Regions from separate parts of the Faecalicatena contorta genome, predicted to be linked through region 1. Evidence: a T-box and tRNA genes for the amino acid it is inferred to sense, from the RefSeq annotation. Region 1 holds a T-box; the other holds one or more tRNA genes.
What was found. The T-box of region 1 lies ahead of thrS (threonine--tRNA ligase). A T-box ahead of a tRNA ligase gene usually reads a tRNA of that ligase, here a tRNA-Thr.
Positions count from the first base shown of each region.

Region 2: it has a tRNA-Thr gene. The T-box ahead of thrS (threonine--tRNA ligase) is inferred to sense a tRNA for this amino acid. The anticodon was not compared.

Region 1 is NZ_BQNQ01000001.1:2,688,339-2,692,765, reverse strand. Features, by position in the region: gene MWG26_RS11995 (YdcF family protein) at 1-687, shown strand, start outside; gene MWG26_RS11990 (DUF2798 domain-containing protein) at 936-1,535, shown strand; T-box leader at 1,670-1,884, shown strand; gene thrS (threonine--tRNA ligase) at 1,961-3,886, shown strand; gene MWG26_RS11980 (DUF1540 domain-containing protein) at 3,945-4,298, shown strand.
Region 2 is NZ_BQNQ01000001.1:3,191,115-3,195,541, reverse strand. Features, by position in the region: gene MWG26_RS14265 (Rha family transcriptional regulator) at 1-73, shown strand, start outside; gene MWG26_RS14260 (peptidoglycan recognition protein family protein) at 219-974, shown strand; gene MWG26_RS14255 (helix-turn-helix transcriptional regulator) at 1,313-1,522, shown strand; gene MWG26_RS14250 (hypothetical protein) at 1,594-1,779, opposite strand; tRNA gene MWG26_RS14245 (tRNA-Thr) at 2,231-2,303, opposite strand; gene MWG26_RS14240 (MarR family winged helix-turn-helix transcriptional regulator) at 2,506-2,949, shown strand; gene MWG26_RS14235 (sulfite exporter TauE/SafE family protein) at 2,949-3,719, shown strand; gene MWG26_RS14230 (glycerate kinase family protein) at 3,871-4,427, opposite strand, start outside.

The DNA.
Region 1 (4,427 bases):
TTTTGCATCATGTATTATCTGGTGATGTATCTGTACACAAGAAAATGGGCCTCAACCTTTTCTCTGTTCTGGCCTGCTGCCGGGGCGCTGCACCTGCTACTGGCCTATCTTGATCCGGGAGGAACCGCCGGACAGCTTTTGTCCGTCATTGTGCTGATCTGCTGGGCTGTCTTTCTCTATACGGAGGCCTGGATCTGCAGGGCCATGCTGAGAAGGACCAAAGAAGAGGTGCCCTGTATTATCATTCTTGGAGCACAGGTAAGAGGAACCCAAATTACAAATTCCCTGAAACGCAGACTGGACGCTGCATTGGTTTACCTGGAGCAGTATCCGGAGACAAAGGCAGTTGTATCCGGAGGGCAGGGGAAAGGCGAGGACATAACAGAAGCGGAGGCAATGGCCGTGTATCTGGAACAGCAGGGGATTGACAGGAACAGAATTTCTCAGGAGGACAGTTCCACATCCACCTGGGAAAACATGAAAAATAGCGGCAGGATGATTGGAGATCTGGAACAGCCGGCTGCAGTTGTGACTAATAATTTCCATCTGTACCGCGCGCTGTTGATTGGGAAAAAGGCAGGTTTCACAAACCTTAAGGGAATCGCAGCAGGCTCAAATCCGGTTCTGCTGCTGAATTATCTTGTGAGGGAATTTTTTGCAGTTCTCTGGATAAAGATACGGCAGTAACATAAAAAGCATTGGATCCAAAACAATAAAAAATTAAAACAGTGCTTTGACAAAATAAAAAAATCTGTTAAAATAGAAATGGAATGAAGAAAAAGGCCATAATCCCCATATTCGTATATATGGCATATGATACCAATAGAAATAAGTCTTTAAGGCGTAGTCTATGAGTGTAAATTCAAAGATTATACGCCTTTTTCTTATATCTGCAGAATAATGCAGGACAAGAAATATGAGAAGGAGGGCTTATTATGCCAAAAACAAAATTTCAGCGGATTCTATATGGGGCATTCATGTCCATAACCATGGCTTATGGTATGGAAGTATACAATGTTGCAATTAAACAGGGGTATCATACAATGGCAGGCAGTTTCAGCAATATGACAAATCACGTTTTTCTGGAGGCGCTTATAGAAGTTTCGTATATGTGGATCCTTGTGTTTATCTTTTCAAATCTGTGGGGAAACAGAGTTGGACGCAAGCTCGCCGGAAAAATCGTTCGTCCTGAAATCGATAATCCATTTTATATGACACTTATGATGTCCGGATGTACAGTTTTGATTATGTGTCCTACCATGAGTTTGGCGGCATCCATACTGTTTAATATTATCCTGGGGCATGCACCCGTGAGCCAGCTGCCGGCCATCTGGGCAGGGACACTGCTGAAGAATTTTCCCATGGCACTGCTTTGGAATCTGTTTGCAGCAGGACCGCTGACAAGGCTGCTATTCGGAGCATTCATGAAAATCAGGCACCCGAAAATTGCTGGAAATACGGCCGGATTAGATATAGAAAATATGGTTGACAAAAATAACCGTGATGTTATAATGAGTTTAGATTCAACAAGATAAGCCCACCTCTATAGGGGAGAGGTGAATCACGAAAAACAAGATTAACGGCAATGGCGGGCGGAGAGGAATTGGTATCTCCCACAGACATTGTAGTCGTACTTTGTGAAATTACCTGACGTGGATGGAAACATAATAATAACACGCAGACGAGACGAGTAGAGTGTGGAAGAGCGCCAGAGAGGGGAGCCAAGGCTGAAAACTCCCTGTTTCGGAAGCATTTGAAAACTACCTCCGAGTGGCTGAAAACAGTCCGGTGATTCCGTTATCATCATGAATAAAGTGGTTCTGGTATCAGTATACCAGCACAAATAGGGTGGAACCGCGAGAACTTTATAGACTCGTCCCTTTCTGCAGTTTTCTGTGGAAAGGGATTTTTTATATTCTATAATAAAAAATTTTAAATAATGTATTAGGAGGAAAAGAAAATGAAGATTTCTTTAAAAGACGGTTCAGAGAGAGAATACGCGGGCAGCAAGTCCGTGATCGCAATAGCCTCTGATATCAGTGAAGGGCTTGCACGCATAGCAACAGCCGGAGAAATAAACGGAGAAACAGCAGACCTGCGGACTGTGGTTGACAGTGACTGTGATCTGAATATTCTCACGTTTCAGGATGAGAAGGGAAAAAGTGCATTTTGGCACACCGCTTCACACATTATGGCACAGGCCGTTAAAAGATTATATCCGGATACAAAGCTGGCAATCGGACCTTCCGTGGCAGACGGTTTTTATTATGATATTGACCGTGAAACACCGCTCACAGCGGATGATCTTGATAAAATCGAAGCGGAAATGAAAAAAATTGTGAAAGAAGCGCTGCCTATCGAACAATTTACAAAACCGAGGGCAGAAGCAATCGCATATTTTAGAGAAAAGGGAGAACCATATAAAGTAGAATTAATTGAAGATCTTCCGGATGATGCTGTGATCAGTTTTTATTCACAGGGCGAGTTTACAGACTTATGTGCAGGGCCGCATCTGATGACGACAAAACCGGTAAAAGCTTTTAAGCTGACAAGCCTGGCCGGAGCTTACTGGCGGGGCAGCGAAAAGAATAAGATGCTGCAGCGGATCTACGGGACTGCATTTCCGAAAAAGGCAGAGCTGGATGAGTATCTGGCCATGCTGGAGGAGGCGAAGAAGCGTGACCACAGAAAGCTGGGAAAAGAACTTGGCCTTTTTATGATGAGGGATGAAGGCCCTGGTTTTCCGTTTTTCCTTCCAAAAGGAATGGTTTTAAAGAATACGCTTCTGGATTACTGGCGCGAGATACATCAAAGGAACGGCTATGTGGAGATATCCACCCCGATCATGCTCAGCCGTCATCTTTGGGAGACTTCCGGCCATTGGGATCATTACAAGGATAATATGTACGCAACGGTGATCGATGAAGAAGATTTTGCGATCAAACCGATGAACTGCCCGGGAGGTATACTGGTCTATCAGTCGGAGCCGCGGTCTTATCGTGATCTGCCCATGAGGATGGGAGAGCTGGGTCTGGTTCACCGGCACGAAAAGTCCGGACAGCTCCATGGTCTGATGAGGGTACGGTGTTTTACCCAGGACGATGCTCATATCTTTATGATGCCGGAACAGATACGTGATGAGATTAAAGATGTTGCCAGGCTAATCGACGAAGTATACAGTCTGTTCGGGTTTAAGTACCATGTGGAACTATCTACACGTCCGGAAGACAGCATGGGAAGCGATGAAGACTGGGACATGGCAACAGATGCGCTCAGGGGCGCGCTGGATGATCTTGGTCTTTCCTATGTGGTGAACGAGGGCGATGGTGCGTTTTATGGACCAAAGATCGACTTCCACCTGGAGGACTCCATAGGAAGGACATGGCAGTGTGGAACCATTCAGCTTGATTTTCAGCTGCCGCTCCGCTTTAACCTGGAGTATACCGGCGCTGACGGCGAAAAGCACAGGCCGATTATGATCCACCGCGTTGCATTTGGCTCCATAGAACGGTTTATTGGGATTCTTATTGAACATTTCGCGGGCGCATTTCCGACATGGCTGGCTCCGGTTCAGGTTCGGGTACTTCCGATATCCGACAAATATATGGATTATGGCAGAAAAGTATTTGAAGTTCTGAATAAATCCGGGATCCGAACTGAAATGGATACCCGGGCCGAAAAAATTGGTTATAAAATCCGGGAAGCCCAGATGCAGAAAATCCCCTATATGCTTGTGGCAGGCGCAAAGGAAGAAGAGAATGGGCTTGTATCTGTGAGAAGCAGATTTGCCGGCGACGAGGGTCAGAAGAGCTTGGATGAATTTGTTGCTTCTGTTTCCAGTGAAATTGCCGAAAAGACAGTCCGTGAGGTAGTAAAACAGGAATAATCCAAAGGGCGGCAGGGCATAATGATACTGATTTTATTAATAAGAAGGAGGTATGATCATGCCAGAATTAAAATGTACCGTGCAGACATGTGTGCACAATAAGCAGTTTTTATGTGACCTTGACAAAATCGAGGTAGGAGGAAGCAACGCAAAAACTCCCAGAGAGACATGCTGCGACAGTTTCCAGGAAAGAAAGAATGACAGCTCTTCTAACAGTTATTCCAACAGCTATTCAAACAGCTACAGCGATGTAAATGGTAAGGCTTCAGACTGCAGCTGTATCGACTGTAAGGCAGTAGAATGTATGTATAACTGTAACTGTGAATGCCACGCAGGAAAGATCAGTGTAGAAGGAAGCAATGCCTGTCATTGCGAGGGTACAGAATGTGCCACATTTAAATGTAAAGGTTGAGAAAATTAAACTCCGCACTTGGAAAAAGTGAAGCAGGAAGAGCAGGTATCCGGGTTAGAAACCGGCATACCTGCTCTTCTTGGTTGACTTGAGTACCTGCTAGGCGTTATAATCATAATATCTGCATAA
Region 2 (4,427 bases), 500 kb from region 1:
AGATTGTGGCTGGGGATATGAGCAAGTGAAAGATTTTATCCAGCAGAACAATACAATGCGAATTGCAGCGTAAAAACTAACATGGAAAGGAGTATCGATATGTCCGAAGAAAAAGAAGTATTAACAGAAGAGGTATTTACCCCGCAGACGGTAGAAGATTTTGGAATGGTTGGAATCGAAAAATTAATGGGTGTCATGGAAGAACAGGAGGAGTAATCATGGGATATAACTATGCGATTGATCATACCCAGGTCAACTATACTCCGGGAAATTCCGGCAGACTGTATATCGTAATACATTATACAGGCAACCTGACCGACACAGCCAAAAACAATGCGAACTATTTTCGTGATGCCGACAGGGGAGCATCAGCACACTTATTTGTAGATGAGTCCGATGTTTACGAGGTTGTATCACTTAATAACACGGCATGGGCGGTAGGAGTAGACTACGGAGGGAATTTATTTGGACTCTGTACTAACTCCAATTCCATCAGCATTGAGTTGTGTTCCGTAGACGGAAAGATTGCTGATAAGACAATTGATAATGCAGTAAGTCTGACCAAAAGCCTGATGCAGCGGTATGGTATACCTGCGGAGCGTGTAGTACGTCACTGGGATGTGTGCGGTAAGAGTTGCCCCGGATGGTATGGCTGGTTGCCTGGGAATGAGAGTGTCTGGGATGATTTTAAGAGCCGTCTGACAGACGGAGAAAATGCAGCAACTGACAAAAAAGAAACCAAAAACGAAGGGAGAGAAACAACTATGCAATGTTTTTACACAGTAGACGGCAAAGGGCCGGTAATCTATTTTGACGGGAAAGAGTTCCACCCGCTGTCACACCAGGATGAAATGACCGTACTGAACAGTATTTACAAGGCAAATAATGGGAAGGACATGCCTTGCTTTAGTTGGCAGAGTAAGGCTCCGTGGCATGCAAGGCTACAGGCAGCGATCAAGAGAATATTGAAGTAAAATAATGGCCCGGTTCAGGGTTCCGGGCTTAATCTATGTCTGAAAGGAACTTAGTGGGGGTTCCTTTCTTAAAATAATTTTAACATATTTGAGGGGGAGTTGCAATAAAAATTTCAAATTATATTTCAGCATTTACCTTATGAAATGCAACAAAATGTTTAGTAGAAATCAGTACTTCAGAAAGAGAAATACTGGCTAAAAATGGCGTGTTTCTGGTGTTTTTATACCACAAACCAATCACTGTTTTAACTGTTACGAATAGGGTGCTTATTGCAAAAAAATAGCATATCTGCTATTATAAGAATTGCTAATATACTGCTATAAGGAGGGGTGAAACTATGATGTCGAATACTATCGGAAATAACATTAAAAAGCTCAGAAAAGAATCTGGCATGACTCAAGAGCAGATTTCCGTAAAGCTTTGTATGAGCAGACAAACGCTATCCAATTACGAAACCGGGAAAAGGATTCCTGATATCTATGAACTGGTAGGATTGGCTAATGTTTTCAAAGTTTCATTGGATACCATTGTTGGCAGGAAAGTATAAAATGAGAGCCACGAAGTCTTTGCGGATCTCGTGGCTCCTATTTCGCGGAAGAAGATGGATTGATGAGTAGGTTAGCTTTTAGTGGGCTGAGATGATGGAGCCTTATTAATATTTTGTATTTTTTGTAGGAGATCAGAATTCATCTTATCAGTTACTTCAAGATCCTTTACATAGGGGCTATCCATAACTTCCTTCTCTATTTTAAGAGCCTGTTTCTCCATTTCTTCCTTTAATGATAGTTTTATATTCTTATTCATAAAGTGTACCTTTAAAATAATTATAAAATGAGGGAACTATATACCGTTTACACCGACTACATACGTAGTGGAAAACATGGATAATAATCTTCTAAACATAGCAGATATAGTATGTGGTGTAAACAAGCATATAATTCCCTAAAATGATAAGGATAAAAAATAACTAGAAAAAATGGAAATAATAGCTCCTCATAATATAAAAATCCTCGCGAGTATGATCGATAAATTTACGTGTCTTGACTAAAAAAATTTTCACAATACAGCGCAACAACTCTAAATATAAGGCGTGGAAGTCGTTAATTCTGACTAAATTTTGACTAAAACTTCTCAGGATTTCTCGGTATTTTTAAGGATTTATGAGTGTTTTTCGAAAATACATTCGATAAAAAAAGATAGCAAAAAAAGTCGCATCCTCCTTAAAAACCCCGGGGTTTGCGGCCTTTTTTACGAAAGCTGGAAATCGGACTTGAACCGACGACCCCTTCATTACGAGTGAAGTGCTCTACCTACTGAGCTATTCCAGCCAATGGTTCGTCAGACGAACCTTGATTATTATATCTCTTTTTTTCTCGAATTTCAACTGTTTTTTTTAAAACGTCTATTATTTTAAAATCAATTGACAAATTTTTGTTTTATGATAATATAGTTCATCAGAGAACTGTTCTTAAAAGAACTATATTTGATTTAAAAAGGAACAGTTTAATTAATAAATCAGGAGGCAGGATGATGATTTCTATAAGTGAATTTTTATCCATTACAAATCAATTCAATAAGCTGTACAGCGGAAGCATCAATGCGGTTGCAGCCGGGTACGGCATGAGTAAAGTGGAAGTGGATGTACTTTTATTTCTTCACAATAATCCTCAGTACGATACGGCCAGAGATATCGTGGAGTACCGTCATATAGCCAAATCTTATGTATCTAAGGCAGTAGAATTACTGGTGAAAAGAGGGGCGCTGTTAATCAGGGAAGATGATAAAGATCGGAGGATCAGCCATCTGCAGGTTACAAAGGAGGCAGCCGGGCCGCTTGAAAAGGCGCTGGAGGCTCAGGCCCGGGTTATGAAGAGCGTTTTCAGGGGAATTACGAGTGAAGAGAGGCAGATGTTTGATCAGATTCTCTACCGTATATCAAGTAATTTGGAGACCATGAAACGAGGTGAGGAATGATGACAGTGAAGATACTTGTCTGTCTGGCGGCAGGAATGGGCGCCGGGATCGGAACGGGGTTGGCGGGGCTTTCTGCAGCGGCGGTGATCTCCCCCATGCTGATTACTTTTCTGGGATTTGATGCATATGAGGCGGTGGGAATATCACTGGCATCTGATGTGCTCGCATCGGCAGTTTCTGCTTATACATATGGGAAACATAAGAACCTGGATATCAAAAACGGGATCGTGATGCTCCTAACAGTCCTGGTATTTACCCTGTTCGGCAGTTATATCGCTTCTTTGGTTCCGAATACGACAATGGGAAGCTTTTCTGTCTTTATGACCCTGCTTCTGGGTATTAAGTTTATAGTAAAACCGGTTATGACGACAAAAGAAAAGCAGGAGGAAAAAAGCGCCAGGACAAAAATTATCCAGTCAATTCTGTGCGGAATCGTGATCGGATTTATCTGTGGATTTATTGGTGCAGGCGGTGGCATGATGATGCTTCTGATGCTGACAAGTATACTTGGATATGAATTGAAGACAGCGGTGGGGACGAGTGTTTTCATCATGGCATTTACGGCTTTTACAGGCGCCATATCCCATTTTTCAATCAGCGGCGGGCTGCCGGATATACCTGCCCTCGTGTTATGTATTTTGTTTACTTTGGTTGGCGCGAGATTAGCAGCTAAATTTGCGAATAAAGCCCCGGCGAAGGTCCTGAACCGGGCCACGGGAATTGTTCTGTCTGTGCTGGGGATTGCGATGATTGCAGTGAAAATTTTTTAAAAAGCCGCCCGAGAGCGGCATCCGGGCGGGAAAGCCGACACTTCGGACGCGGAACAGGCGGGGGCGGCATATGGGCATGACTTGGCGGTTGGTTTGTAGATGTGCAGCTGGTCTGCCCTATGTAAATCTTCCATATAGCAGTCCCTTTTTATTAGTATCTCTCGTTTGACAGTGCCTCTATGAGGCGGAAGACCTGCTCTGTGGTGTCTGTAAGGTTTTGGGCAGCATTTTCTGGGATGAGGGCCTCTTCCAGGGTGGTAATTCCACGTACTATGGGGAAGTAGGCGTCTATTCCGGCGCTGTTGCAGGCCCGGGCATCTGGGGTAACGCTCCCGGCGAATGCGAGAACTTTGACGCCGTATTTTTTTGCGAGGGCGGCCACTCCGGCGGGGGCTTTGCCCATGGCAGTCTGGTGGTCAAGGCGGCCTTCTCCGGTGATTACGATGTCTGCGGTTTTCATTTCTTCTTCCAGGCGGACTGCACTCAAGATCAGGTCAATGCCGGGGGTAAGACGGGCATTCAGGTAACTGAGGAGGGCAAAACCGAGTCCTCCGGCTGCTCCGGCTCCGGGGGCGGCGGCGTGGCTGACGCCAAAGGTGTCAGCGGTGATTTGGGCAAAATGATCCATGGCTGCGTCCAGTAAGGGCTTCATCTCTTCAGTAACGCCTTTTTGCGGGCCGTATATGTATGTGGCGCCGTTTTTACCGC